2 linked regions of the Mariniflexile sp. TRM1-10 genome follow. The protein of the gene in region 2 interacts with the protein of the main gene of each other region in a pairwise test. Links are inferred from orthologs where the notes say so. Each region holds a gene or a part of one and is shown on either strand. Other genes may lie near its edges.

Region 1 (15,830 bases), 1.3 Mb from region 2 along the record:
GTCGTAGTGCGACGATACTTTAAATGCTTTTGTAGCAAAACGTTTTCTGTTTTCTAAAGAAATACTTCCGTTATTAGCCGAAATAAGTTCTAAAAACGCTGCATAATCATCAACAGATGCTACACAAACAACATCGGCGTAATTTTTTGCAGCAGCACGAATTAACGAAATACCACCTATATCAATTTTTTCAATAATATCTTGTTCACTTGCGCCCGAAGCAACAGTTTTTTCAAACGGATATAAATCAACAATAACGACATCAATTTGAGGGATTTCAAAAGTTTCTAATTCAGAGGCATCTCCTGCATGGTTTTGTCTGTTTAAAATACCTCCAAACACTTTTGGGTGTAATGTTTTTACACGACCACCAAGAATAGATGGGTATGATGTTACTTCTTCTACAGGAACTACATCAATGCCTAAGTCGTTAATAAATGTTTGGGTACCACCAGTAGAATAAATGGTTACACCTTGTTCGTTTAGTTTTCTAACAATAGGTTCTAAACCTTCTTTACTAAATACAGAAATTAATGCTGATTTTACTGTTTTTTCGTTGCTCATTTTTTTAATCTAATTATAAGTTGCAAAAGTAGTTATTTCAACTAAAATACAACTGTTTATAAAACAAAAAACGAGACGACTTTTTAACTAAATCTTTGATTTGTTAACAGGGAATTCGAAATTCTAAAATTTACTCCAGTATGGAGGCAACTTGTGCGCAAACAAACTCTAAAAAACGTTCGTCTGCTTCAGTAAAAGGGTCTGGCGTGTTAGAGTCGATATCAATTTGCCCAATATTTTCGCCATTTACAAAAATGGGGATAACAATTTCAGCTTTAACCGTAATGCTGCAAGCTATATAATTATCTTGGGCTGTCACATCGGGAACCACAAAGTTTTGGTTGCTAACCGCTACTTGTCCGCAAATACCTTTTCCAAAAGGAATTACAGTATGATCGGTTGGTGCGCCAACATACGGGCCCAAAATAAGTTCCTCTTTTTTGCCATTTCTAAAATAAAACCCAACCCAGTTGTAATAGCTAACGTGTTTTTCAAGGAGTTCGCAAATATTTAACAGGCGTTCGTTTACCGTTTTGCTGGTGTTTGAAACAATAGCTTCTACTTGGGGTTTTAGTTGTTCGAAAATCATAAAATTGTAAAGTTTTTGTAAAAGTATTTAAAAAGGGATGTATTATATATTTGGTTTGCATAATTTTAACCTTATAAAAAGTTGTAGATTGTGTTTAGACACAAATGACGTAAAAATGACATATTAAAGGCGCAACATAAATAATGAAACTCCGAATACTTTTACTTCAAATTAAAAGTATATAAAATGAACGATTTGAATTTATCACAAAGAGTAAAAGGTTTAAGAAATCAGAGAGGAATGACTCAAGAGTTATTGGCTGAAGATTCTGGTTTGAGCTTAAGAACAATTCAAAGAATTGAAAATGCCGAAACAGTACCCAGAGGGGATTCTTTAAAAAGATTAGCAATTGCGCTAAATACAACGCCCGATGAAATTATTGATTGGAAAATTCAAGAGGATAAAGGGTATTTAATATTAATGAGCTTATCTGCTCTTGGATTTTTATTCTTTCCTATATTAGGAATTATTCTTCCTTTAGTTTTTTGGATACTTAAAAAGGATAAACTGAAAAATGTGAATGAGCTTGGTAAATCCATGTTAAATTTTGAGATAACTTGGTCTATTGTGCTTTTTTCATACTCCATTTTATTGTTTCTTGGAGTCATTAGTCCTATATTTAAACACATAACTCCTTTTAGTGTCTTTAAGGCATATGTTCCAATAATCATTTTATATATTTATAATTTTACAATAATTATTATAAATACGGTTAGAGTTTCAAATGGCAAAAAATACAATTATATTCCTTCTCTAAGGATATTCAAATAAGATATAAGATAACATGCTTTAAGAGGTGAAGAAATTTAATTAAAATGGTTCCTAAGCATAAAAAATATATAAGCCTTGTGAAATTATGGTTTTTAATCTCAATGTTCCTTAATTTAAATCATTTGTTTTTTTGAAAGCACTTTTAGTAAAATATAAGTTGGTTATAAAGTTTATACTTGCGTTTTTATTGACGTATATTATTCTGTCAATACTCTATAAGTTTTATTTGCAGTTTTCTGACGGGGCTAAATTTTACCCAGATTACATGACGCACTTAGTGGCTAAACAAAGTGAATCGTTATTAAATACTTTTGGATATCATGCACAAGTGTTGCCACATCCAAATGAACCATCAGTGAAGCTAATTGTTAACAACCAATATTTAGCACGTGTTGTTGAAGGCTGTAATTCTATTAGTGTTATTATATTATTTGTGTCATTTATCGTGGCTTTTGCTTCTAAGTTTAAAACAACATTTTTCTACATCCTTTCGGGAAGTGTTTTGATTTATACAGTTAATTTATTGCGCATTGTTCTGTTAACTATAGGTTTGTATCATTATCCATATCAAAAAGATATTTTTCATAAGGTTGTTTTTCCTGCTATTATTTATGGGATGGTATTTTTATTGTGGGTTTTTTGGGTGAATCGTTTTTCAAAATTGAAGAGAGGCAATGAATAATCCAACAAAATACATCTTATTAATTGTGTTATTCGGATTGTTGATTTTAGTTCGAGTTTTTGAAGACGACTTGTTTTACGATCCTTATTTAACATTTTTTCAAAACGATTACTTGTATATTGATAGTCCCAGACGCGAAATTTTTAAAGTCGCCATGTTTACTACATTTCGATATATTTTAAATACAGTCATTTCATTAGGCATACTCTATGTGGTTTTTAAAAACAAAAGCATTATAAAGTTCTCAGTGTTTATATACACGTTGGCTTTTGTAACTTTAATGGCCATTTATTTGTATTTTGTTATTAACCCAAGACAAGAAGACTACTATTTATTTTTTAATGTACGCAGGTTTATCATTCAACCCATCATTTTAATGCTGTTGCTTCCTGCATTTTATTACAATAAACTTAAAACTTAAACAGTCTCTAAGTGTTAATCATTTAATAAACGCATCACAAGAAGCTGTTAAACTAAGAGTCTGAATATTGGCAGTTTCAAATTAAATATTAACTTCGGAAATTTATTATTCATTTAAAGCACAACTTTTATGCACATTTTTAAATTGGTTTTTAATTTCAAAAGCAAACTTAAAGTATCCTTAGTTTTTTTATTTATTAGTTTGTTGTCAATCCAAGGGTTTTCGCAAGACTCAGGATTAAAATGGTCTAACGATGGTAAATCGTATTATACAATTCAAAGCGAGGGCATTGTTCAGCATACCTTACCTTCTAATGATGCTAAAGTATTAATATCAAAAGAGCAATTAATACCTAGCGGTAGTAACACACCTTTGACAGTAAGTTATTTTACGTTTTCAAAAGATGAGCAAAAAGTGTTGCTGTTTACTAATACCAAACGTGTATGGCGATTAAATACCAAAGGGGATTATTGGGTTTTAGATATGGTAACAGGCGCTTTACAACAACTAGGTAAAACTTTGCCGGAAGCATCGCTTATGTTTGCTAAAATATCTCCCGATGGTAAATTGGCTGCCTATGTAAGTGACAATAATATATATGTTGAAGACTTAAGCAACTCAAAAATAAAAGCACTAACGACCGATGGGACTGCAACATTAATCAACGGAACGTTTGATTGGGTTTATGAAGAAGAATTTGCCTGTCGCGATGGTTTTCGTTGGAGTTTAGATAGTAAATCGATAGCCTATTGGCAAATTGATGCGAGCGATACCAAGACGTTTTATATGATTAATAACACCGACTCTATTTATTCGCAAATAGTGCCTTTGGAATACCCCAAAGTTGGCGAAACACCGTCGTCTTGTAAAGTCGGTGTTGTAACTATTGATGATGTAAAAACCACATGGATGGATATTCCAGGAAATCCACGTCAAAATTATTTGGTGCGTATGGAGTTTATACCAGCAACCGAAAACTTATTAATTCAGCAATTAAACAGAAAACAAAACCAAAGCAAACTTTTTATTGCTGAACCAAGAACGGGTATTTCTAAAGTTATACAAGAAGAAACCGATGCAGCTTGGGTAGATATCTATCAAGCAGGAAACCACTATAGCATCGATTTTACCAACAATTTTATTTGGTACAACAACGGAAAAAATATTTTATGGACTTCAGAAAAAGATGGTTGGAGGCATTTATATAACGTGTCTTTAGAAGGAAAGAAAGAGCAATTAATAACCAAAGGCGCCTACGATTTTATAGACCTGTCATACATTGATACCAAAAATGGCTATGTGTATTTTATGGCATCGCCCAACAATGCCACACAAAGCTATCTTTACAAAACGAAGCTAAATGGTAAAGGAACTTTAGAGTTGGTAAGCCCAAAAGCATTAGAAGGCACACATAGTTATAACGTATCGCCAACAGGTGCTTTTGCCGTGCATTCGTTTTCAAACCATTTTACAAAACCAGCTTCTGAGCTTATTTCGTTTGAAAACCATAAACCAATTAGTACGGAAGCCAGTATAGAAGCCAATCTGTCTAGATTGCAAGAGACGTCTAAAGTTGAATTTTTTAAAGTGACTACTGCCGAAGGCGTTGAAATGGATGGATGGATGGTAAAACCAACCAATTTTGATGCTTCAAAAAAATACCCCGTAGTGTTTTATGTGTATTCTGAACCTGCATCTACAACGGTAAACGATTCTTATGGCGCAGGTAGAAACTGGAATTATAATGGTAGTATGGCAGATGATGGCTATATTTACATATCATTGGATAACCGAGGGACACCAGCACCAAAAGGGCGCGCATGGCGTAAAAGTATTTATAGAAACATAGGAAGAATTAATATTAAAGACCAAGCCATGGCAGCCGAAGAAATACTAAAGTGGCATTTTGTAGATCCAGAACGTATTGCAGTTTGGGGGCATAGTGGAGGCGGTTCAGCAACTTTAAATTTGTTGTTTCAATATCCTGAAATTTATAAAACGGGCATTTCATTAGCGGCTATTTCAAACCAGTTAACTTACGATAACATCTATCAAGAACGTTATATGGGCTTGCCACAAGAAAATATGGAAGATTTTGTAAAGGGGTCGCCTGTAACGTATGCTGAAAATTTACAAGGCAACTTATTGTATATTCATGGTACCGGCGATGATAATGTACATTACCAAAATGCCGAAATTTTAGTAAACGAATTGGTAAAACACAACAAACAGTTTCAGTTTATGCCGTATCCAAACCGTACACATGGTATTCGGGAAGGCGAAGGCACGACAGCGCATTTAAAAACATTGTTCACTAATTATTTAAAAACGTATTGCCCACCGGGAGGCAGGTAAATGATTTTTTTAAACCACTTATATAAAAAACTCCAAGGTTATGGCTTTGGAGTTTTTTATGCTTTTATGAATTGATTTTGTGAGAAAATTTATTAAATTCGTTTAGCGTTAAATACTAGAACGATTTTGCATAATTATAGTTGCAGGTAATTAAAGCTAATCTTTACGAATGAATGACAAATTAATAATTCTACTGGTTTCACTGCTTTACTTTTCACCAGCAATTTATCAATTGTTTTTGTTATTAAAAGAACGTAAAGATGAAAATAGGGAGTTGCTAAAAAAGTTATTGCAATTCTCAAAATACAGTTTTTTAATTCTAATTTTTACTTCAATTGTTTTTGGGATTTTGAGTCATACAAATTTTTTGAATTACGAAAAACCTCTAACTTTTGATAAGTACGACCAAATCACATTTCAGAATTTTCGAGGTCTAGAATTTTTCAAAAAGTCACTTTATGGTAATGAAAGATTTGCATATGTTGTAACCTCAATAGATAGTGATATTGATGATAATTCCGTTACCGTCCAATCATTATTTCATCCATCGCGCTCTTTCGTTTATAAAAAAAACACAAATAGCAAAGAACTTTTAAATCACGAGAAATATCACATCAAAATTACAGAATTGTTTGCTAGAAAAGCAAAGGAAAAGATATCTGATTTAAATACTTTTGATAAAGACAAAATCGAGGAAATAATAAGAGAAGTGAAAACAAAGGAAAGGACTTTTCAAAAAGAATATGACTACAATACTTTTCACAGCTATGTTTTAAGTGAACAAAAAAGATACGAGAAAGAAGTAGACAGTTTATTAACTTTGTTAAACAAATATAAAAAACCAAAAATAACAATTAATGATAAAAATTAAATACTTTCTTTTAACGTTTGCTTTCTTAACATTAACCAATTGTAACAAAACAGAAGAGCACGAATTCCCTTTAGACAAAAGGTATTGGGATATTAACGATTATGACAAAGCGATTCTTGAATTAAGATTTGGTTACATGGATGATGAAAAAAAACCAACTTTTGATAATCCTGAGCAAAGAATAATTGTTCAAAAATTAACAGATGAACAAAATTTCAAAATAGTACTAAAAGACAAAGAATTGGGCTTAAAACATCGGAATGATGTTGCTACGGAATTCTTTGACCATTGGAAAGATATGAGTCAAATTTATCAAGCAACTGACCGTAAAGATAAATATATTTATGATATAGAAATGTTGGCTGTTTGGCATTATGGTTTGAGTTTACAACTTGACTATTTTAAGTTAGGAAATGACCAAATAAAAGAAAGTGCAGATGACCCGAACTCTTCAAGAGTTAAAAATAATATTAATTCAAATATTGAAACTCTTATAAGTAATTATACTATTTATTTGGATAAGATTAATGACGAGGACGCATTTACGGAACAAGGGAAAATCAAACTTGCAGAAGGGATTGATAAGTACTTTGCTCAACTGATTGAACTTTATCCCGAGGCAAATTATAGCGGAATGAAAAAGAAAGCTGAATTGATGCTTAAAAAGAGTGAGTCTGATAAAATCAAATCATCTCTTGTGAAATTAATTGAGTTAATCGATTCGAATAAAAAAGTTGAATAACCATCTTAGTTCTTAATCTGTGTAACTTTTATACATCGAACATTAAACCCACAAAAAAACGCCTCAAAATGGAGGCGTTCTTTAATATCTGTGTGTCGAGGCTCTCGATTTACATCATTCCTGGCATACCGCCACCCATACCGCCTGGCATAGCTGGAGCATCTTCTTTGATGTCAATTAAAGCGCACTCGGTAGTTAAAATCATTCCAGCAACCGATGCCGCATTTTCTAAGGCAATACGTGTTACTTTTTTAGGATCGATAATACCTGCTTTTAGCATATCTACATAAGTTTCAGACTTTGCATCGTAACCAAACGATCCTTTGCCTTCCATAACTTTAGAAACTACGACACTACCTTCGCCACCTGCATTTTCAACAATGGTGCGTAAAGGTGCTTCAATAGCACGTGCTACAATTTGAATGCCTGTTGTTTCATCAAGGTTTTCCGTTGTAATTTTTTCTAAAACCGATTTTGCTCTTACTAAGGCAACACCGCCACCGGCAACAATACCTTCTTCAACAGCAGCTCTTGTAGCGTGTAATGCGTCATCAACACGGTCTTTTTTCTCTTTCATTTCTACTTCAGAAGCAGCACCAACATAAAGCACTGCAACACCACCAGCTAATTTAGCTAAACGCTCTTGTAATTTTTCTTTATCGTAATCGCTTGTAGTGATTTCAATTTGTGCTTTTATTTGGTTTACACGTCCTTTAATAGCATCGGCATCACCAGAACCATTTACAATAGTCGTGTTATCTTTATCAATAGTAACAGTTTCAGCGGTACCTAGCATGCTTAAATCGGCATTCTCTAAAGTGAAACCGCGTTCCTCAGAAATAACAGTACCACCCGTTAAGATCGCGATGTCTTCTAACATGGCTTTACGTCTGTCTCCGAATCCTGGTGCTTTTACAGCTGCAATTTTTAATCCGCCACGTAATTTGTTAACCACCAAAGTAGCCAATGCTTGACCATCAACATCTTCGGCAACAATTAATAACGGACGACCAGATTGTGCTACTGGTTCTAGTATGGGAAGGATTTCCTGTAAGTTAGAAATCTTTTTGTCGAATAATAAGATATAAGGATTGTCTAAATCTACAATCATTTTGTCGGTATCTGTTACGAAGTAAGGCGATAGATAACCTCTGTCAAACTGCATACCTTCAACAACGTCAACATACGTTTCCATTCCTTTAGCTTCTTCAACAGTAATAACACCTTCTTTACCAACTTTGTCAAATGCTTTAGCAATTAAATCGCCAATAGTATCGTCGTTATTAGCAGAAATAGAAGCCACTTGTTTAATCATTTCAGAAGAGTTACCTACTTTCTTTGATTGTTTTTCTAAATCCTTAACAATAGCTTCAACAGCTTTGTCTATCCCACGTTTTAAATCCATTGGGTTAGCACCAGCAGCCACATTTTTTAAGCCTTCTTTTACGATAGCTTGTGCTAAAACGGTCGCAGTCGTAGTACCATCGCCGGCTAAATCGTTGGTTTTAGAAGCAACTTCTTTTACCATTTGTGCGCCCATGTTTTCAAGAGCGTCTTTTAATTCAATTTCTTTAGCTACAGTCACACCATCTTTAGTTACCTGAGGTGCTCCGAATGATTTGCTAATAATAACGTTACGACCTTTAGGGCCTAAAGTTACTTTTACTGCATTTGCTAATGCATCAACACCACGTTTTAAACCGTCGCGTGCTTCAATATCAAATTTTATATCTTTTGCCATAATGAAAAGTTTTATTTTTCATTCCCTCGAAGGAGGGAATCTATTTTTAATTTTAGTTGAAATTTTAATTTTTTTTTCGTCATTGCGAGGGTTTTTAACCCGAGGAAACCTTTAAACTAGAAGCCCTATTCAAAAGGTTACTTCGTGCAAACTCCTCGTCCTTGTGATGACGTGTTGAAACTTGCTTTTAGATGATCGCAAGAATGTCGCTTTCACGCATTATTAAATAATCTTTACCTTCTAATTTAAGTTCGGTGCCAGCATATTTACCATATAAAACAGTATCGCCAATTTTAACGGTAATAGGCTCATCTTTGGTGCCTTTTCCAGCAGCAATAACGGTTCCTTTTTGTGGTTTTTCTTTAGCGTTATCTGGAATAATGATTCCCGATGCTGTTTTAGTTTCAGCGGGTGCAGGTTCAATAAGAACGCGGTCTGCTAATGGTTTAATGTTTAATGCCATTTGTGATATATTTTTAAGTTTAAAAATTAATGTTAACGGGTATGTACTATTCTAAAAGTGTGCCAATGGTTGCGAACTGACAAACTTACAGCAACAAAAAATGCCAACTTGTTTAAAGTTGGCATTTTTTGTTTTATAGTAGTGCAAATTATTCTACCGGAGCAGTGTTGTTTGCAGGTTTTGCTGGCGTTGGTAAAGGTTGTGATGTTGTAGCATCTGGATCCAAAGCTTTGGAATCTGCGCTTTCACCACCTCTGTTAATAGCAACGTTAGATAATAAAATTAATATCAATAATAAAGTTGCTAATGTCCAGGTACTTTTATCTAAAAAGTCGGTTGTCTTTTTTACTCCACCTAATTGTTGTGTGCCACCACCGCCAAAAGATGATGATAACCCACCGCCTTTAGGGTTTTGAACCATGATTACTACGATTAGTAAAAATGCTACCACAACTATTAATGCTAAAAATATTGTAAACGTACTCATTATTTCTTGTTATTTTGTTCTTGTAATTGTTCTACTGCCTTAATTTGGTTTGCAAAGAAACTACTTTTTTCTGGATATTTCAAACTTAAAATTTTATAAGATTGAATTGCCTTTTGATAGTTTTTTTGTTCAACATAAATTCGTGCCAAAGTCTCGGTCATTAAGGCTTCGGGTTGTATCATTTGTGCTTCGGCAAGATTTACTTTTGAAGGCGAAAAAGTGGTATGGTTTATTTTTGGGTTTTTGCTGATAAACTCTTCAATAAGCTTAAACTTTTTAAGTTTATCTATCTTAGAAGGGGTTTCAGGTTCTTTCGGTTCTTCTTTAATAACATCTTCATGTCTTTCAATAGGCTTCAGGCGTGTTAAATTTAACCATTCATTAAAAGAATGAGTTTCTCTTTTATCAAATTCAAGAGGTTTGCCTAGTTTTAATATATTACTGGCAGCAGTTTCTGGCGTTACTGTTTCTTTGGCAGCAATTTCAATACTTTCAGATTCATCTAAGGTAAAAGCAGTTGGTTTTTGTATTTGGTCCTTTTTAGGTTTAAATAGGGTAGGGTCTAAAACGCCAATAGTTGCTGTTATTTGTTGCTTTAGGGCATCGTCAATTTTTATACTTTTTTTTACTGAAATGTCTTCAATGTCAATGTCAATATCTTTTAAATGTGCTGTGTTTTGCTGGATGAATTCTGAAATTTCATTTTGAACGAATACATCAGACGTTATAAAATCGAATAAAATACTGCGATCTGCCGTATAAGCAGCCGTGGTTTTAAGTTCTTGATTGTATTTAAAACTGCTTTCGTTTTTTAAACCTTTAAGGTACAGAGCACGTGCCGATTGAAAATAAGGAAATTCATTAATAATGGATTTTACAGCTTCGGTTTGCGGATGCGTGATGCTTTGCGGATGCTGAAGTATGTATGTAAAATCGGTGTTGTTCATTTTTTTAAAGAAAGTTTCAAAGCTTCAGAGTTTCAAAGTTTCAGAGTTTCAGAGTTTCAAAGCTTCTAAGTTACAAAGTTACAAAGTTGCAGAGATTCAAAGATTCAAAGATTCAAAGATTCAAAGTTGCTGATTTATAAATATTTAAAGTCACTAAGTTTTGTGTTTTCATTTGTTTAGCATCAAAGCTAACGTAAAAAAAATAATTTTGCCATCAACCATCAACCATCAACCATCAACCATCAACCAACTACCATTTAGCTAATGTAGCATTAAAAATATCTTGAGTAAGACGTTCAAAAATTTCTTCGTGTGCTGTTGTTTTTGTGGCTCCAATTAGTTGGGAGCTTCCGGCATAATCGTAAAAGAATGAAAAGGTTTGTTCCAAATCGTCATCTTCCTTTTTTCTGTTAAAAAATCTTACTTTAACGCTTATTGTTAATCTGTTTTGGGCTGCTGTATTTTGAGATGTTGCTGTGGTTGGTGAAATGCGGTAATCGGTTATTTCACCTTCGTAAACCAAATCACCATTTGATTGCACAAGTGTTAAATTGGTTTGGTTTTGAATTAAATCTTCTAAAGCAATTTTAAAATCGCGTTCTAAACCCGGTTCTACTAAAAGCGCATTGTTTTCAAAACGATTTACTTGATAGGTTTTTACATTTGCTGGAACCGATGCGCCTGTGAATGAATAAAAACCACAGCCAAAAAGTGATAAACTAAAAGTTGTAATTAAGAAGTAAAAAAAATAGTTTTTCATAAATATCTAAAAACACTTCGACTGCGCTCAGTGTAACACATTTAGTTAATAATTGTAAAACGATTTGTAGTTAGCATTGTTGTATTTTTAACTGTTTACTGGAATTGAATATTGCTAACTATTTACAAATCGTATTGTTTAATTTTCCTGTACAAAGTACGCTCGCTAATGCCTAATTCGGCTGCTGCTAATTTACGCTTTCCGCTGTGACGTTCAAGCGATTTCTTTATTAATTCCAATTCTTTATCTTGTAATGATAAAGTTTCTTCTTCTTCAATTTCTTCAGCAAAATGGTATTTGTCTAAAGTTTCAGGTGATGTAGGGTTTACGCTGTGTTCTGGTATTGAAAGCACTTTGCTGTCATCTACAGGGTCTTCTTCATATTCGGCATCATCTTCATCATCACCATAAATTTTTTGAATTAAGCTTTCGTTATTTTTTTCAACATCTTTAGTGTTACCGTGTTTCATGAGTTCTAAGGTAAGCTTCTTTAAATCGTTTAAGTCGCTTTTCATGTCGAACAATACTTTGTATAGAATTTCGCGTTCGCTACTAAAATCGCTTTCGGCTTTGGATGTTTTTATTACGGCAGGTAAATTGCTGCCCGCTGTTGGTAAATAACTTTTTAGGATTTCTGCAGAGATGGTTCTATTTTGCTCTAAAACAGATAGTTGCTCTGCAATGTTTCGTAACTGACGAATATTGCCGGCCCAACGGTGTTTTAAAAGGGTTTGTATGGCAGCATCGGTTAATTTGATGGTTGGCATTTTGTATTTTAATGCAAAATCGCTGGCGAACTTTCTAAACAACAAATGAATGTCTTCTTGCCTGTCTCGTAACGGAGGTAAATGGATATCTACCGTGCTTAAACGATAATATAAATCTTCGCGAAACTTTTCTTTTTCAATGGCTTCAAACATGTTTACGTTTGTCGCCGCTACAATACGTACATTGGTTTTTTGCACTTTACTGGAGCCTACTTTTAAAAACTCGCCATTTTCTAAAACTCGCAATAAACGGACTTGAGTAGTTAATGGCAATTCACCTACTTCGTCTAAAAAAATAGTACCACCATCGGCGACTTCAAAATAACCCTCACGAGTTTGGGAAGCGCCTGTAAACGAGCCTTTTTCATGTCCGAAAAGTTCACTGTCAATAGTTCCTTCGGGAATGGCACCACAGTTTACGGCAATGTATTTGTTATGCTTTCTATGAGATAATTGATGTATTATTTTTGGAATACTTTCTTTACCTACACCACTTTCGCCAGTAACCAACACCGAAATATCGGTTGGAGCTACTTGAATTGCTTTTTCTATGGCACGATTTAGTGCAGGCGAATTGCCAATAATACCAAAACGTTGTTTTATAGCTTGAATTGATTCCATTCGTTAAGTTAAAAGTTGAAAAGTAAAAGGTTGAAAGTATTACTCATACTATTATTAATCATTAATTACTCATTACTCATTATTAATTGTTAATTGAATACCCAATAGCTTCCCCAATTAAGGTAGCACTGGTACAATCGTTAACTTTTACGTTTACAAAATCACCAATTTTATAGTCGCCTTTAGGGAAAACAGTAACCAAACTTTGTGGGGTTCTACCAGACCAATGTGCGTCCGATTTTTTAGATTCTTTTTCAATAAGAACTTCAACAACTGTGTTTAGATTTTGTCTGGTTCTATAGCCACTATGTTCTTGCTGAAGTTCTACCATTTCGGAAAGTCTTCGTTTTTTGGTTTCTTCAGGAACGTCGTCTTCCATCTTACGCTCAGCTAAAGTTCCTGGGCGCTCTGAATAAGTGAACATATAACCAAAATCATACTTCACATAGTTCATTAATGATAGGGTATCTTGAAAATCGGCTTCAGTTTCGGTTGGGAAACCAACAATCATATCTTGACTGATGGCACAATCGGGAATAACACGTTTAATATTATCTATTAATTCCATGTATTCTTCGCGGGTATGCAAACGGTTCATTTCTTTTAAAATACGGTTGCTGCCACTTTGTACTGGCAAATGGATGTGATTACAAATATTACGGTATTTCGCCATGGTTTCAACCACATCCATAGTTAAATCTTGTGGATTGGAAGTTGAAAAACGAATCCGCATTTTAGGTTGCGCATTGGCACACAACTCTAATAAATTAGAAAAATTAACCGCAGTAGCTCTTTGTAAATCGGAAGCTTTGTCAAAATCTTTTTTCAGGCCGCCACCATACCAAAGGTAACTATCTACATTCTGACCCAAAAGTGTTATTTCTTTAAAGCCTTTGCTCGATAAATCGTTAATTTCTTCGATAATACTTTGTGGGTCTCTACTACGCTCGCGCCCACGTGTAAAAGGCACCACGCAAAAGGTGCACATGTTGTCGCAACCACGCGTTATAGACACAAAAGCGGTAACACCATTGCTATTTAAGCGCACGGGAGAAATATCGCCATAGGTTTCTTCTTTTGAAAGAATAACGTTAATGGCATCGTGACCTTCATCAACTTCAGCTAATAGGTTTGGTAAATCTTTGTAAGCATCAGGGCCAACAACTAAATCAACAATTTTTTCTTCTTCAAGAAATTTAGTTTTTAGGCGTTCGGCCATACAACCTAAAACACCCACTTTCATTTTTGGGTTGTGCGAACGTTTTACCGCGTTGTATTTTTCTAAGCGTTTACGTACGGTTTGTTCAGCTTTATCGCGTATAGAACACGTGTTTACCAGAACCAAATCGGCATCTTCTAAATTTTGGGTGGTATTAAATCCTTGATTGGCTAAAATTGAAGCTACAATTTCGCTGTCGCTAAAATTCATGGCACATCCGTAACTTTCAATAAAAAGTTTGCGTTTGTTGCCTTCCTTTTGTTCAAGAACTAGAGATTCCCCTTGTTTGTTTTCGTCTATTGTCTTTTCCATAGGTTGTTGAAACACGTATTTTCAATAAGCATGCAAAGATACAATTTATTTATGTTTTGTGACAAAGTGTCAGATTTAAAAATTTATTAAATTTTGAAAATATGCAGGAAAGTGTTTACTTTGGTTCGAACTAACCAATATTTGATACACATGAACACAATTAATAGTTTATTAGATAAAATTGAAAAAGCAAAAGCTTTAGATTTTGGAACCATTTTTAACCAATCCATCGAATTATTTAAAAAAGTGTGGGTGCAAGGTCTTGTTATGCTCTTATTAACCATGCTTTTAATGGTGCCTTTTTACTTGATTATGTATTTACCAATGCTTGGAATGGGGTTAATTGACCCACAATCATTCCAAAACATGGAAAATATGCAGGATTTTACACCATTATTAATGGTTCCAATTTTCATATTTGCATTGTTGTTTTCATTTTTTGCCATGGTTATTAGTTTTGGTATGAAAGCCTCTTTTTATAGAATATGTAAGTTGAAGGATTTAGAAGAAATGGGAGCAGATGATTATTTCTACTATTTAAAGAAACCGTATTTAGGTAAAGTTATTAAGTTGTCTCTAGTTACTTTTGGTATTGTCTTATTAGCATTTGCTTTATGTGTTTTACCAATTTTTTATGTGTTAGTTCCCGTTACTTTAATAAATGTCGTATTTGCTTTTAATCCTGAATTATCAACTTCCGAAGTTATAAAAGCTGGATTTAAGTTAGGTAATAAAAAATGGCTAATAACTTTTGGATTATTATTTGTTGCTTGGTTATTGTCTACTGTAATAGGTTTTTTAATGTGCTGTATAGGAATATATATAACTAAGTCATTTATTAATTTACCAGTTTACTTTATCTATAAAGAATCTGTAGGCTTTGATAAAAAAGAAGACAACCAAGGTTATGGAATGTCTTACGAATAAATGATGAATTTCTTTAAAAAGCCTGTTTTTTGACTGCGAAAAACAGGCTTTTTTATTTAAACAGAAAACAGATAATCCCTAAAATTAGGCAGATAAACTTTTTTTCATATACATTTGTAGCTACAAAAAAATCAAGTATGGCGAAGAATTTAGTAATTGTGGAGTCACCTGCAAAGGCAAAAACTATCGAAAAATTTTTAGGAAAAGATTTTAAGGTAGAGTCCAGTTTTGGGCATATAGCCGATTTGCCTTCCAAAGAGTTGGGGGTTGATGTTGAAGGTGATTTTAAACCAAAATATGAAGTTTCGAAAGATAAAAAAGAGATAGTAAAAAAATTGAAAGATCTAGCTAAAAATGCCGATATGGTTTGGTTAGCAAGTGATGAGGATCGAGAAGGAGAGGCTATTGCATGGCATTTGGCAGAGACTTTAAAGTTGGATAAAAGCAAAACAAAACGTATTGTTTTTCATGAAATTACTAAATCGGCGATACAAAAAGCTATTGAAAACCCAAGAGGGATAGATTACGATTTGGTTGATGCGCAACAAGCACGTCGTGTATTGGATAGAATTGTAGGGTATGAGTTGTCTC
Region 2 (15,985 bases):
CATCATCCAGCCTATAAATATTTGGTTAAATTTATCTAATCCATTTTTTAGAGTAATTGGTCCCGGTGGTCTTTGCGATTTATATCCTGACCACCCACCAACTCTTGCCACTATCCAAGTCGCCCATTTTAAACTGTTGGGTCGATATGGGTTTTTAAGCTTCTCTGTTTTTCCTTCATTTCGTATGTTCAGAAGTGTTAGGCATTCTATTTCATGTGTTGTAAAAGCCAATCCCGCATCTTCTTCTTCACTTGCACTATTGTAGGCCAAGAGCATTTGCATGACTCGCAAGACATTCTGTAGGAGTAATAAAGTTAATTTTCTTAATGCCCAACCTGTACCTAACTCGCTATTTTCTATCTGATACCCTTTGTTTTTTAACAGCCTAAATACCTGTTCTATAAACCACCTCATTTGATACCATTCTACTATCTGAACGGCTTCTTCAAAAGTTGTAACTTCATGAGTAGTCAATAATCGCCAACAAATACCGTCTTGTTTATTAGGCTCTCGGGCTTCAACAATCCATACTTTTACACTTTGTGGCCTGTCATCTTTTTTATTAGATGGTTTTTGTATTGATACTTCCGAATATTTAACCTCTAGAAGGGCTTCTCTTGGTTGCCTCTGTTTCCTTTTATCGCCTGATACTTGTATTTTGTAGCTACCACAAAGGGCTGCATTTTTTAGTATTCCATGTAATTTACTTCCTTCAGAAGTCTTTCGGTTGATTCTGTTACGTGCTAAGACATGTGTGCTTTGTTTTTTGGCATCCGTAAAAAGCTCGTATAAATCACTCTCTCGATCTCCAACAACTGTAATACTTGCAGCGTCTTGCAGGACTTTTGTGCTATCGTTACAACATTTTATCCATTTATAGGATTCTTTTTCTTCAACAGCTAATTTTCTATAACCTCTAATCTCTTTCGTGTCTTTATCTATTTCTCGGCTCCAAAGATTAATACTACTGTACCCAATAGCTTGATAAGCTTCGATGTCAACCACTAATCCTAAGTGAGCAAAAAAGCCAATGTCTGTATTATTTCCAACTAAACCGATTCCTGTTCCTGATTCTATTCTTCCACGATGACGCTGCAAGTTTATCTCTGTCGTGTCATTTAAAACCAAAACATTCTTGCCTTTGGATAATATTTCTGTCCTCTCACAACAAGCAGATATCAATTCTTGCTCGGTTACATTTTCATTGTTCAAAAAACGATAAGTTGCCTTTTGTGCGGCTTTATTTTTGCTGGCCTGCCTAATACTGCTGTCCTGACTCGAAAATAAACTTTTCATTATAATAGCCCCCTTTTTGCAAGCCTCTTATCCTGAAACTTGCCCGAGAAATCTAATTCCATTCCTTGATATAATAAAGCACCCATAGTCTTTTTTTCAAATTTAATCATTTTATACTTGTGGGTACACCGTAGCCTTTGGAGGAGAGGTCAGAACTGCCCGAAAAGGCAGTTCTGGGTGAGGTGAAATACAAAATTTCGGTTTTTGACCCTGAGGTCAAAATGAAACAGGCGAAATACCTCTATGGCTCTGCCTCGAGGATAGTCTGTTTCGAGAAATTTTTTATTGAAGTGGTTAAAACTTTTTCGATTGAAGTAGGACGGAGCGTGAAAAAATAACCCAGTGGGTTATTTTAGTGAACGAGCCAGCCAGCGCAATGGCAATTTTGTCCAATCGAAGCCTTTTTTGAGTTAGGGCCGAGCGTAAAGAAAAGGTTTAGTAAACCTTTTTAGAGAAGGAGCCAGCTTATCGCATTGGAAAAGCTACGGAAAGAAAAAAAGACATAGAGTGGGCAAAAAAAGGGCGATTTTTTAGCCATTTGAAAAAGTTTTAACCACTTCCATATCTTTAAATTTTCAATAATTATTTTTTAATATTATATTTATAATACCAACCTTATTGCAATACCCTTATTTCATTGAAAACATGCACAACGAAACAAGAATCTAACAATTAAATTTTCATTGATGTTCACATTCAAAAATTTTAATATTGCAGATTGGTTCTCCTTTTACAGGATAGTGGCAGTTCCCTTATTGATTTTATTGATCATACTGGATGAGCGTTTAATTTTTACATGCTTCCTTATGGTAAGTTACCTCACCGATGCCATTGATGGCTATTTAGCACGAAAACTTAAAATTACGAGCGCTAGAGGTTCCCAACTTGATTCTTTTGGAGACCAGTTGACTTTAGTTATGGGTTTAATTGGGCTTTTTTATTTTGAAGTGGAATTCATCAAATCAAATATCAGCATCATAATCATTGTCTTGTCACCATATATCGCACAAATGATACTTGCCTACTATAAATACGGAAAAGCCACAGCGTTCCATACCTATTTAGCAAAACTATCTGCTGTACTACAAGGTGTTTTTATTCTTTGGGCACTCTTTCTTGAGCCTAATTATGTACTATTCTATATGATGATTGTCTTTGGTCTATTAGAAACCATTGAAGAAATCATATTGATTTTTATGTATGATGAGTGGGTTTCAGATGTGAAAGGGCTTTATTGGGCTTCAAAAGATAAACGAAGACTTAATAAAAAGAAATCTAAATAATGTCAAGATGCGCAGCTATTCCCTATTTACAATTGTTTTATTATGCTTAGCTATTTTAGTAATTGACATATTAGCCTTTTATTGGCTTCAATCCATTACACGGTTACTCGAACCATCTCTAAAAACCATTATTCATGCTCTCTTTTGGATTTTTACCATAGGTCTTATCAGCGCTATTTTAATACTGAAAATTAAACTTGATGACATCGATCCAAGACGAAAACAAGTACTAATATCTTCCATGTATGGCCTTACCGTTTCTTCATTCATACCCAAAATAATATTTGTTATTATTATTTCCCTACTATTCTATTTAAATGTTGTTTTTTTAGAAAAAGAATCCCTTCTGGTCATTCCTCTTATAGGCCTTTTCTCTGGTTTTTTACCTTTTTTTGTCATTGTTTACGCCATATTTAAAGCCATCTACCGTTTTAAAATCTATCGGCATACGCTAGAATTCGAACACCTTCCTCCATCTTTTAACGAATTGAAAATTATACATATTTCCGATCTGCATTTAGGAAGCTTTAATTATCGTTTCAAAATTATGAACCGAGCCATAAATCTCATTAATAATACCAATCCAGACCTGATTTTTTTTACAGGTGATTTGGTGAACAATTTTGCATGGGAACTACGAGGGTGGCAACGGGTTTTTGTCAAACTAAAAGCCAATATGGGTAAATATGCTGTATTGGGCAATCATGACTATGGAGATTACAGCAAATGGAAAACTGAAAACGATAAAAAAGAAAACCACGAAGCTATTAAACAATTTTATAAAGACATCCATTTTAAACTACTTCTTAACGAATCGGATATCATTAGAAAAGACCATGGAGAAATTGCCATAGTTGGTGTTGAAAACTGGGGATATCCGCCATTTAAACAATATGGAGACTTACAAAAAGCATTAGAAAAGACTGCTTCTATGCCTTTTAAAATCTTACTGTCCCATGACCCAACGCTTTGGCATGAAGCGGTAATAAACAAAACCGACATACCCTTAACCCTTTCAGGTCACACACATGGCATGCAGGCCGCTATAAAAATTAAAGGATTACAATGGAGTCCCATTAAATATAAATACCAACATTGGGCTGGTCTTTATAAAGTTAATGACCAATACCTAAACGTGAATCGCGGTCTGGGATGGCTGGGGTTTCCTGGGCGCTTGGGTATGCGACCGGAAATTACTTTTCTAAAATTAATGAATCATAATCCGTTGGGGGAAAATTAAGAAAATTTAATTTATAACGAATTTTGATTATAATTTAGAGACTATTTAAATTTTGTTTTTGGAATGTTTTATAGGGTATTTTTTTGTCAGACAGGGCCGAGCGTATAAAAAAAGGTCTGGGAGATCTTTTTAGCGAAGGAGCCAGACTGCCGCGAGGGAGGGATTCATAGCCATAGCTATGGACTGAGAAATAGCTGATGTATGGCGGAAAAAGGCACATAAAAGAGCCAATGGATAAAACTTAAATAGTCTCTTAAAGTCAATTTAGTACTCAAGTGTCAGTCTGAGCCTGTCGAAGACACTAGAAGATATATTTCGACAAGCTCAATGTGACAATTTATATAAAAATTAGTATTGATAAAACAGTTACAGCCAACGGGTTAAGTCATAATAAAAAACACTGATATTTATCATTGCCTTCTTAAATATGACTTTGTACTTTTATGCACATAGAATATGGGCATCACTCTAATTTTTGGACTTGCCCCCTATTGTTCACCCCCCCAAAGAGCTAGAATATTATAATACTGGTTATATCTGGAAAAACTGAAACCCTCAATTACGATAGAAAACACCTATAAATCGTAACATCATGTTTATAAATTTAGAAGAAAAGGAGATCAAGTTCATTTTAGAAAACAATTACATTGGGTATTTAGGTTATATCTATAAAAACAGACCTTATATTGTACCCACCACTTATTATTTTAACAAAGAAAATAACACCATTACTTGTTATTCAGGTGAAGGGCATAAAATAAATGCCATGCGTAAAAATAATGCTGTCTCATTACAAGTTGCATCCATTAATTCTATTACTAGCTGGAAATCTGTGTTAGTACACGGAACTTTTGAACAGCTTTTTGGGAGCAACGCTAAAGCTTATCTCCATAAATTTTCATTAGGAGTAAAAGAAGTTATCATGAAGCAAGAACATAGAACTGTTAATTTCATAAGTGAGTTTTCCAGTAAAATCTATAATGATGACATCCCTACTGTATTCATCATAAAAATTGAAGAATTCACCGGAAAAAAAAGACATACCATCCATGCTTAATCTATTAAATTTTAATGATTTACATTATTTATAAAAATACTCTTTATAGTTGGTATATCTTTTTAAGAGCCAGAGCAACCTTCTTAATTTATGATATCAAGCGTTTGATATTTGCGTTATTAATTATGTTCCACGGTCTCATACACCTTATGGGTTTTATAAAAGCTTTTGGATTTGCAAATATCAATCAATTAGAACAAAACATTTCTAAAACAATGGGGTTGCTTTGGCTTTTTACAGCAATTCTATTATTCTTTATATTCTTTACCTTCATTTTATACCTAAAAAAAGACCAGTGGTTTTTTATTGCTATTCTGGCAATTGTTCTTTCACAAATTCTAATTATCATGTCTTGGAAGGATGCCAAATTTGGTACAGTTGTCAATATTATTATTCTTTTGGTAAGCATTTCTGCTTATGGCAAATATGAATTTAACAAAAAAGTTTATAATGAAACCAAATCACTATTAAAGGGTGTTACAATTGAAAACGATTCTATTATCACAAAGGAAGATGTAAAGTACTTACCTGAAATAGTTCAAAAATGGGTAAAAAATTCAGGTGCTATTGGTAAATATAAAACTGTTTCCGTACAGTTGAAGCAAAAAGGAGAAATGAAAACCAAGCCTAGCGGTAAATGGATGTCTTTTGAAGCCGAACAGCATATAAACGTAATCAATCCCGGTTTTGTTTGGTCAACAGAGGTTCATGTTATGCCAATGATCCAAATGATTGGTAGGGATAAATTCGCAAATGGCGAAGCCGAGATACTAATCAAACTTGCGTCCTTAATTCCAGCTGTGAACGTAGGTAAAAATGAAAAAATAAACCAAGCAGCCATGTTAAGATATATGGCAGAGATCATCTGGTTTCCATCAGCCGCTTTAAACCCGTATATATCATGGGAATCCATTGATAGTACCTCTGTTAAAGCAACCTTTACAATAAATAACAAAAGTGTTGTTGGGCTTTTTAAATTTTCTTCTATAGGTGATTTTATGTTTTTTAAAGCCAAACGCTATTATGAAGCAGGAGATGATGCGACTTTAGAAACATGGTATGTGGAATCAAAATCTTTCAAGGAATTTAATGGTGTAAGGATACCAAATAAATACCAAGTCATTTGGAAACTAAAAGAAGGGGATTTCAATTGGTTGAAATTTGAAATTACAGATTTAAAATACAATGAGGGCTGATTAAAAAAGACATGAAATATCCATGGGATTTACATACACACGAAGATGATTAATATTGGGTGGTCCATCTGACCAAATTATAACAATGAAGTGGTTTAACCTTTTTCGATTGAAGCGAAAATCAGTTATTTTTTGTCAAATCGAAGCCTTTTTCGAGTTGCATAGCATCGCTACGGAAAGAAAAAAAGACGTAGAGTGGGCGAAAAAGGACGATTTTTTAGCCAATTAGAAAAAGTTTAAACCACTTCAATAAATATAAACAGATGAAAACTAATAAAGAATGGCATCTCACACATAAAATGCCCAAAAACCCAACAATTGAGCAACGCACCCATTGGCATTTAGAACACTTAAAAAATTGCCAGTGCAGAACTGATATTCCTGAAAAGTTAAAAACTGAAATTAAGAAAAGAGAAGTTAAGACATAATGAAGTCCAATAGATTACTGATTTACCGGTTGATAAACAGATGATTTAATTGTCTTTTTCCCTCCTTTTTTGTCTCTCTAATTTTCTAAAATATCTTCTAGTCAAAAAATTATGCTTCATGGCTTCCATATTCTGGTTAAACTTGTGTGTGCCCTCATCCACGTTCTTTAAAATAGATTCTAAACTATTGACCAAAGATGTATCTTTCATGATATAATTGAAAGCCCCATCACTGGTGTTGATATTTTCAATAATGGTATTTACTTGTCCCACCGCATCTTCCATTTTAACACTTGATGTTTTGAGGTTGCTCAATGTCATCTTTAACTGGTTTCCTGAAATGGTGTCATTTAGCAATAATCCCAAAACAGAATCATCATCCGTTTTGATTGATTTAACAAGGTCATTTAATTCATCTAATACATTTGAAGCATCATAACTTACTATTTTGATATTTCTAACAGCTTGTTTTAAATCAGAAGACATGATGGTATCATTGAGAACTGTAGCCAATGTACCTTGACCATTTTTGATGGCATTGGTTATTTTCAACAAATCTTCTGTCAAGACTTCCGTGTTTTTGATACTCACGCTCAAATTACTCAACAAATCATCGGGACCTACTTTACTGAATGATTTTATCATATCACCATTTTCAATGGTTTCTGCGGTACCATCTCTGGGTAAAATATTAACAATCATATTGCCAACCAACCCATCAGAACCAATAGTGGCCACCGCATTTTTTCTAATATGTTTTACGATGTTTTCCTCAATGCTCATATCAACTCTTACAATGGAATCGTTTACCATCTCAATGGCTTTTACGATTCCTATATTAATTCCGGAATAACGTACATTATTACCTTTTTGCAAGCCATTCACGTTTTGGAATTCCGCACTGATGGTAAACGTTTTTTTAAATATATTCTGTTGTTGACCTATTAAATAAATGCCCAAAACAAACAACAGTGTGCCAATGATTACAAATAGACCTAATCGTATTCTTTGTGAGTTTGTGTTTTTCATCTGCTTATATTTATTGTTATAATTTGGTCAGATGATATCGCTTATCATCATCGGTACTTTTTTTTACAATAAACCTGTTGTTAATTGAATTTCATAACATCGGATTTAATGTTTAAAAAATGCTTTTATTTTTGGATCTGTTGAAACAGATAAGTCGTCAAACGTCCCTTCAGCGTAATTGGTGCCATCAATCAATAAGACCATGCGATCGGAAATAGCTCTTGCACAATCCACATCATGTGTTATAATAAGTGAGGATGTGTTGTATTTCTTTTGAATATCCTGCATCAGAATAATGATTTCTTTGGCTGTTATAGGATCTAGCCCACTTGTTGGTTCGTCATATAAAATAATTTTTGGCTGTAAAATCAAGGTTCTTGCCAATGCAACCCTACGTTGCATGCCTCCAGATAGTTCTGCTGGCATTAAATCTACGGCATGTGCCAATCCCACATTTTCCAATGCTTCCATAACCAAAGTATTTGTGTCCATATTCTTTTCAAATTTGCCGGAATGCCTACGCAAAGGAAATTCCAAATTTTCACGAACCGTCATGGAATCGTACAGAGCACTGCCTTGAAATAAAAAGCCTATGTCCGATCGCAATACATCTAAGGCTGCTTGATCTAATGTTGTAATGTCTTTGTGCATTACCGAAATAATGCCACTATCCGCTTCCATTAATCCCACAAGGCATTTAATCATCACCGATTTTCCAGAGCCCGATTTTCCCATGATAACCAGATTTTCGCCCTTGTAAAGTTTCATATTGAAATTTTTGAGAACGTGATTGTCATCAAAACTTTTGTTCAGGTTTTTGATGTCAAGGACAATCTCTCGTGTTTTTGTCATGTCCTCTTGTGGTGATATGGTTTTGCTTTCATTCATAAATCATAAAAAATATCAGCTGCAAATACAGCTATAAAGTCAATAATAAATAAGAGCAAAGACGTAAACACGACTGCCGAATTTGCTGCTCTCCCTACTCCTGCCGTGCCTTTGTCGCAATAATACCCTTTAAAACAACCTACAAGACCTATCGCCAGCCCAAAGAAAAACGACTTGATGGTTGCAGGAATGATATCTCCAAATTCCAACGACTCAAATACTTGATTAAAAAATAATCGAAAAGACACATCGCCTTTAAGGTTTTCAACCAAATAGGAACCATACAATCCAATAGCATCTCCAATAATTACTAAGAGTGGAATCATAAAAGTTGTTGCCATAACTCGTGTAACTACCAAATATTTAAAAGGGTTTGTACCAGACACTTCCATGGCATCAATTTGCTCAGTTACTCGCATCGAACCCAGTTCCGCACCGATCCCGGAGCCTATTCTACCAGCACATACCAACGCCGTAATCATGGGTCCAATTTCTCTAATAATGGAAATACCTACCATCGATGGCATCCAAGAAACCGCTCCAAACTCCATAAGCGTAGGTCTGGTCTGTAAAGTTAAAACCGAACCGATGATAAAACCCGTAATGGCGACCAATATTAATGAACGGTTTCCCATATTATAACATTGTTGCAAAAACTCTTTAAACTCAAACGGTTTCTTAAAGGATTCTTTAAAAAAACGTGCCGTGAAATAAGAGAGCTCTCCTATTTCTTTCAAAAATGTTTGTATATGGGATTGTATATTGCTTATGTCCAGCATGCTCTTTTGTAATATTATTCAAATATAAAAGAATGGAATTGGGTATAAAATGATATAAATCATTTACGTATCCTGATGAATATCATATAATTAATCAACTTTGAACACTAATTTTAAATATTCACATAGCATTTTGATTGGTCATGAAAATTGGTTTGGTACTTTCTGGAGGAGGCATGAGAGGTATGGCCCATATAGGTGCTATCCACGCATTGGAAGAACACGGCATTATACCTACCCATATAGCAGGCTCTAGTGTAGGTGCTGTTGTTGGTGCTTTATATGCTTATGGATATGATTGGAAAGAAATGCTGAGTTTTTTTAGAACCATACAGATTTTTGAACTAAAACGGTATGCAGTGAATAAACCAGGAATTATGGACGCTGAAAAATTCTATAGTGTTTTTAAGCTATACCTCAAAGAAGATAACTTTTCGGTTCTAAAAAAGCAATTGTTTGTTACAGCTACCAATGTGCTAAATGGGAAACTAGCCATTTTTAACACTGGTGAATTAATAAAACCCATATTGGCATCGGCAGCTTTTCCAGGAATATTTGCTCCTGTTAATATTAATGGATCGTACTATGTGGATGGTGGTGTTTTAAACAATTTTCCCGTAGACCTATTAAAGAATACCTGTGATGTTATTATTGGTGTATATGTCAATGGTTTTGATACAGTAGTAATAAGTGATTTAAAACATTCCCATAATGTTGTTGAAAGGGTTTTTAAATTAAAAACCGTTAGAGAAGACATTAAAAAATTCAAGAAATGTGATTTAATCATATATCCTAAACAATTAAGCAAGTATGGCACTTTTGATAAGAAGTATCTCGATGCTATTTATAAAATTGGTTATGATGCTGCCAATAAAGAACTCGTCAATCAACAATTATTGAATAAGATCTTCCCTTTAAAAGCGGTTAAAAGTGATAATCATCATTCTAAAATAGCACTACGGAAACGACCTTTATTAAAAACACCAATACACACACAACGTATGGAATGTGATGAATGTAAAGCTAACAGGACTCCATAAATTTTCGAAAGTTAAGAACATTAATACAATACAAGAATCATGAAAATACCTTTAAAATTAAAGCAAACTCTGTTGATTCTTACTCTCATTATATTGTCACTAAACTTATGCTGTCCAAAGGATACTGACTTCCTTATATTGGAAAAAAATCTTGTTTCGAACTTTACTTTTCAACAAAATTTAAAAACCAGGCCTATTTTGGTTGAAAAAGACATTACCGTTAGCAACTATTTTAAATATATAGATTCCCTTGTTATTAAATACGATTCGATTACCCCTTATAAATTAACCGAACATCTCTTGGTAAGATCAAATCCTTGGATTATTGATACCCTGCAAAATACGGACTACTATCGAATGATAGCCCGGGATTCTTTTATCTATGACCAAAAAAAAATGATCGTACTTCCCAAAGGTGCTAGGATTGTAATACCCGATTCCATACATGCTGAAAAACTCCTTAAATCATTTAACCATACCTTGATTGACATTAACATACCAGAGTTTAAGCTTCGTATTTATGAAGATTCAAAACAACTGTATGAATTTCCAGTAAGAGTTGGGAGAAATGAAAAGAAGTACCTGGCAATGGCCGGAAGAATCATAGACTTAAAAACAAAAACGGGAAAAGGATTCATTGTTTCCCATGTAAGGAATCCTGATTATTATAACCCTGTAGATGGGCGGCGCTATTATACAACGAAACGCGATGATCAAAAAATTACCAAGTTGCCTCAGATTCCGTTTTTGGAAACCGAAATTAATGGGATTAGAAATGGACAATTAATACATCCAACTACCAATCCTATAACGCTTGGAAAAGCGTATTCCAACGGATGCATTGGCACTAAAGAAGCCGATGCATGGGTTATCTATTATTATGCTCCTATGGATACAAAAGTTAACATACATTATGATTTGGAAGTCATAGATTCAACTGGGGAAACCGTCATTTTAAAAGACATTTATAGTTATAACAAGAAATTAAGGTAAATAAAAAAATTGAATCAGACTATCCTCGAGGAGAGCCATAGAGGCATACTTCGACTAGGCTCAGTACAGGTTTCGCCTGTTTCATTTTGACCTCAGGGTCAAAAATGCAAATTTGTATTTTGCCTCACCCTGGACTGCCTTTTAGGGCAGTTCTACCTCTCCAAAGGAGAGGTGAATTGGATACCCGAGGCAGAGCCTTCAGAGAATATTTAGATTAAAAATTAATTATTTTTCTATCACCCAATTGCAATAAAAATAGTAAAAATGATAACCCTTTTATACTAAATCATTCGTATTCTCTTTTCCACTTTCCCAACAATTAAGATTATAGATGGTTATTTCGGTAATTTTAGCAAGTGCCTCTTCTGTTAAAAAAGCATGGTGACCAGTAATGAGCACGTTTGGCATAATATTGAGTTTTATGATATTTATATCTTCAAATGGTATGGCTTGGGACATATCCTTGAAAAAAAGTTTTTTTTCATGTTCATAAACATCCAGCCCTAAAGCACCAATCACCCCACTTTCCAATCCTACCAATACACTTTTCGTATCAAGAATTGCGCCTCTTGCAGTGTTTATAATCACAATACCTGGTTTCATTATATCTACAATATTTTTATTGATTAAATAATGTGTCTCGGAGTTTAGTGGTAAATGGATGGAAATAATATCTGCCTGTCGGCAAATATCTTCAAGAGACGTATAAGCCATTCCATATTTCTCCTTAAGTGTTTTATTTTGTACGAGATCGTATCCAAATAATTTACACCCAAAGCCATACATGATTTTTGCCATAACCGAACCTATCTTTCCAGTTCCCAAAATCCCAACCGTTTTGTTATTAAGGTCAAAACCTATTAGTCCATTAATATCAAAATTAAAAGAACGGACACGTTTATTGGACTCTATTAATCTTCTGTTAAGTCCTAACAATAAGGACACAGCATGTTCTGCAATGGCATACGGTGAATAGTCTGGCACGTTTGCAACTTTAATACCTAATCTAGCAGCCACTTTAAGGTTTACATTATCATGGCCCGTACATCTTAAAGCAAGATACTTAACACCAAATTCTTTTAGTTTTTCCAATATAATTGCACTGCCATCATCTGCTGAAAAAATAGAGACAGCATCATAACCTACACTATTCATTACGGTTTCGGACGATAAAGATTCACTCAAAAATGTGAGCTTATGCCTTTTTGAATTGGCTTCTTCCAAATAAGGGATTTCAAAATCTTTAGCACTATAGACAAGTACTTCCATGACTAGTTATTTTCTTTAGAAATAAGGGATTCTTTTTTCAATGACTTAACAATGGCTTTTACATAATCGTTAACAGTAGAATTGATATCAATTGGATCTACAACATTATAGGAAGCAACCCATATAAGGGATTTACCATTGTTTGTTTTAATATTATATAATGAAGCTTCTATATGATAAACTTTATAATTATTGTAATAACCAGGTTCAAAATACACATTTTGATATAAATAATAATAACGTCCAAAATGGTGCCAGTAATAACCTGTTAAGAATTTGTTTCCCGAATAAGATATTTCATTGTCTATACCTTTTACTGCAGATACCAATATGGAATCATATCCATCGTTCACAAGTCGCTCTACTTCTAGGTCTATTTGTTCTTCGGTTTGCTTTGAGTCTATAAAGCCTTCTTCAAAAACAACGGAACTCTCAACTGCATCAATGCCTTCATTGAAGAGTTTGTCTTTGAGCCTTTGCTCAAAAATTTTTCGAGCTGTTAAATGGCCTGTAATACCCACAATCAACACTTTCTTGGGCTGGTAGTTAGCATATTCCCTATTCTTCCAACTATCTATCATTCTTGTGGAAGAGCAGCTAGCAAAAAGACATAGGGCTACTATACTATAAAACAATTTCATGATTTCTATATTTTTAATAAAAATATTTTTAGAAATTGGTTATTTCAATGATATATATCAGTTGGGTATTCAATTAGCCTTTAAATATGGTTTTCATGTGCAAAAGCAATGAGTGCTTTTACAGATGGTAATTGTAGTTTTTTTAGAATGTTTTTACGATGTGTATCCACCGTAAACTGACTGATAAACAGTTGTTCTGCTATTTCTTTAGACGTATGTCCTTGTTTGATATACGTGATTATATCGAGTTCGCGTTTGCTCAAAAGGCTTATGTACTGTGGTTGATTTGTTGTTGGTGCTTTAAAAGAAGATTTTGATAAAAATACATTGTTACCTTTTATAATATCATACAAAGTAGTTTTAAACAATTGGGCGTCTGTTGTTTTAGGAATATATCCATTAGCATGGGATGCTTTTGCATCGGAAATAATGGAAGTTGATTCAAACATTGAAATCATGACCACTTTCATTTCTGGGTAGCGTTCTTTCATCTGTCTGCAAAATTCCAATCCACCCATACCGGGCAATTGAATATCCAACAACACCAATTCGGGAGGTGAATTATTGAATGCGTGTAAAGCATCTTCGGCTATATTATATATTGCTGTCAGCCTAAAATTTAGGTCGTCTTCTAAAATCCGTTTAAGTCCTTCAGCAAACAGTGAATGATCATCGACAATGACGGTATTGCATGGCTTTGTCATGGTGTGTTTTGGATTTTTAATGGAATGATTACAATGACCGTTGTTCCTGTTTGACTACTTGAAAAGTGGACTTGGCCTCCCCAACGCTCCGTGCGTGAATAGATATTGGCAATGCCCATACCCTTTTGAGGTTTTTGAAGGTCAAAGCCTTTCCCATTATCTTCAACAATGAGTTGTACTTGTTCTGTATCAGTAATGAGTTGTATGGTTGCTTCTGTTGCATGGGAATGCTTCATGGTGTTCAAAAGCAACTCAACAGCAATTCTGGAAAGCGGTTTTATCAAATAGTCAGGGATGAGCGCTTCCTTACCAGATACAATCAATTTAAAGTCTATTTGATTCAATCGTTGTAAGTTGGAAATGGTTTGTTCAATAATATTGGAAATTTTTTCATTATTAAAATCTGAAACGGTTAGTTTGGCAAAAAACTGTCGAATATCATTATTCGCTTTGGTAATCATGTTCTTTAACCCAGTATCAGAAGCGTATTGGTTTGTAATAATCAACTTAATAGCACTAATAGTTGTACCCAAATCGTCATGTAAATCTTGAGCAATTTTGCGACGTTCCAAATCCTGTATTTCAATATCCCTAAGTATGGCAGATGCTTCCTGTTCTTTTTTTTCTTTTATAAGATTCAAATTATTATAAACTGTTCTACGATATTGTATTGCTAAAATAAGTGTAAAAAACAGTATCTCTAAGCTAACAATCCAATAAAAATAATTTGGATATGTAATGGTATAATAATTAAATATTCCTGAGTAATTAAGAAAATATCCTGCAGGATTAAAGTATAATAATAAAAATGCCAAAACAATGCCATAAAGAAAATAGCCTTTCATATACATTAAATAAATAATGACACAGAAGTTATTGATCATACTTAAAACAATACAAACAATGGTTGAATACCACATAAATTTAAAGACATCCACTCCAAAGTGCAATGCATCCTTCCCAACAAAATATATGATGGTATATAAAATTGCTATCCATAAAAATATCTGATTCAGTAAACTGGATTTTTTAAAAAATAGCAGAGATATGGAACGCGTGCGACCAATCCCATATACAATGATTTTGTAATGTAGGAACAAAGCAATAAGGCTTAAAAAAAGCGAGTGAACATGATTGATACTATAAAATAATATGGGCGAATTAACGATAGGTACCATCAGCTCTTCAGACAATATGAGTATCACGATACACAACAGATAAAGACCATAATATAAAAAGGTCCATTCTTTTATGACACCACTAAACAGGATGCTTAGCAAAGCAATTAAAAAGAAGCAGCCGATAAAAAACCCTATCTTCCCATAGAAATTGATTTCCCATAACAGATTGTGCTGAGGCGTTGTGAAATCGGTTATCGCATGTTGTGTATGACGTATATTTGTTATCTTCATAAGAAGTTGCTGATATTCGCCATGGTTCAAATGAATTTCCGCAACTGGAAATCTTGTTTTTATGGGACGGTTTTTAAGAAGTGTTTGGTTGGTAACCTCTGTATGAAGTTGCCAATGATCATTTTTAAACGCATATACCGAAACTGAATCTGCCTGACTGTATAAAGCCCACCAATATTGATGATAATCTTTAGAAGTATTGACCACCTTAAGATGTAGCCATGTATCATAAGGGTTTAAACCTAAATTAAGAACACTTCCTTTTTTCCAATGCTTGAATTTTTTATTCTTTAAGGCATTTTCTGCCAACTCTATACTTCCTGTACCAGAACTATCTACCCAAAACGTTATATACTCAGAAAGGTCGAAGCTATTAGGGCCATCTACAAAAAGGGTGTCTTTATATCGTGTTTCCTGTTGCGCAGAAAGTCCATTAAAAAAACAAACGCTTATACTCAGTATAAGATAAAGGTATCTCATTATGCGAATTCAATCATCAAATATGCAACAATCCATAAAAGTTAAAAATACCTAAAAGTTGGTATAGTATCAAAATCGTAAGGTATTTAATTTTATTCTATCCAAATTACTACAACCTACATGAGATATAAACTACGATTCCTTTTCTTTATTCCATTTACATTTCTTGCTAATTCACAACCAACTAGAGGGCTCTACCCTTTATTTAATCCGGAAGCTATTGGTTATAAAAACGGTAATTGGATTCAAC

The links.
Region 1: the proteins of CJ739_RS15735 (region 2) and groL interact in binary tests that used the Escherichia coli proteins (3 or more experiments, as listed by UniProt). The link is inferred for Mariniflexile sp. TRM1-10 from one-to-one orthologs.

Annotation. Positions count from the first base shown.
Region 1 is NZ_CP022985.1:2,534,727-2,550,556, forward strand. Bases 6,421-9,252 are described here. They hold groL (chaperonin GroEL), read right to left. Parts: upstream 8,737-9,252; coding sequence 7,105-8,736; downstream 6,421-7,104. Other genes in these bases: CJ739_RS10805 (hypothetical protein), read left to right, coding at 6,421-6,995; CJ739_RS10815 (co-chaperone GroES), read right to left, coding at 8,924-9,199. In the rest of the region: purH (bifunctional phosphoribosylaminoimidazolecarboxamide formyltransferase/IMP cyclohydrolase), read right to left, coding at 1-564; CJ739_RS10775 (XrtF-associated fRMsr-like GAF protein), read right to left, coding at 695-1,153; CJ739_RS10780 (helix-turn-helix domain-containing protein), read left to right, coding at 1,340-1,924; exosortase family protein XrtF, read left to right, coding at 2,055-2,606; CJ739_RS10790 (exosortase F system-associated membrane protein), read left to right, coding at 2,599-3,027; CJ739_RS10795 (S9 family peptidase), read left to right, coding at 3,157-5,382; CJ739_RS10800 (hypothetical protein), read left to right, coding at 5,552-6,253; more of CJ739_RS10805, read left to right, coding at 6,240-6,420; preprotein translocase subunit SecG, read right to left, coding at 9,348-9,686; CJ739_RS10825 (DUF8458 domain-containing protein), read right to left, coding at 9,686-10,633; CJ739_RS10830 (LptE family protein), read right to left, coding at 10,884-11,393; CJ739_RS10835 (sigma-54 interaction domain-containing protein), read right to left, coding at 11,516-12,781; tRNA (N6-isopentenyl adenosine(37)-C2)-methylthiotransferase MiaB, read right to left, coding at 12,864-14,312; CJ739_RS10845 (hypothetical protein), read left to right, coding at 14,463-15,239; topA (type I DNA topoisomerase), read left to right, coding at 15,377-15,830.
Region 2 is NZ_CP022985.1:3,794,792-3,810,776, reverse strand. The notes cover bases 6,527-9,513. They hold CJ739_RS15735 (ABC transporter ATP-binding protein), read right to left. Parts: upstream 8,418-9,513; coding sequence 7,635-8,417; downstream 6,527-7,634. Other genes in these bases: CJ739_RS15725 (patatin-like phospholipase family protein), read left to right, coding at 9,340-9,513; CJ739_RS15730 (MlaE family ABC transporter permease), read right to left, coding at 8,414-9,196; CJ739_RS15740 (MlaD family protein), read right to left, coding at 6,546-7,529. Also shown: CJ739_RS15770 (IS4 family transposase), read right to left, coding at 1-1,296; CJ739_RS15760 (CDP-alcohol phosphatidyltransferase family protein), read left to right, coding at 1,983-2,579; CJ739_RS15755 (metallophosphoesterase), read left to right, coding at 2,587-3,819; CJ739_RS15750 (pyridoxamine 5'-phosphate oxidase family protein), read left to right, coding at 4,412-4,876; CJ739_RS15745 (DUF6920 family protein), read left to right, coding at 4,891-6,072; CJ739_RS20400 (hypothetical protein), read left to right, coding at 6,336-6,500; more of CJ739_RS15725, read left to right, coding at 9,514-10,236; CJ739_RS15720 (L,D-transpeptidase), read left to right, coding at 10,435-11,229; CJ739_RS15715 (2-hydroxyacid dehydrogenase), read right to left, coding at 11,506-12,498; CJ739_RS15710 (hypothetical protein), read right to left, coding at 12,501-13,139; CJ739_RS15705 (response regulator), read right to left, coding at 13,220-13,843; CJ739_RS15700 (sensor histidine kinase), read right to left, coding at 13,840-15,735; CJ739_RS20395 (hypothetical protein), read left to right, coding at 15,856-15,985. UniProt on the Escherichia coli protein: Part of the ABC transporter complex MlaFEDB, which is involved in a phospholipid transport pathway that maintains lipid asymmetry in the outer membrane by retrograde trafficking of phospholipids from the outer membrane to the inner membrane.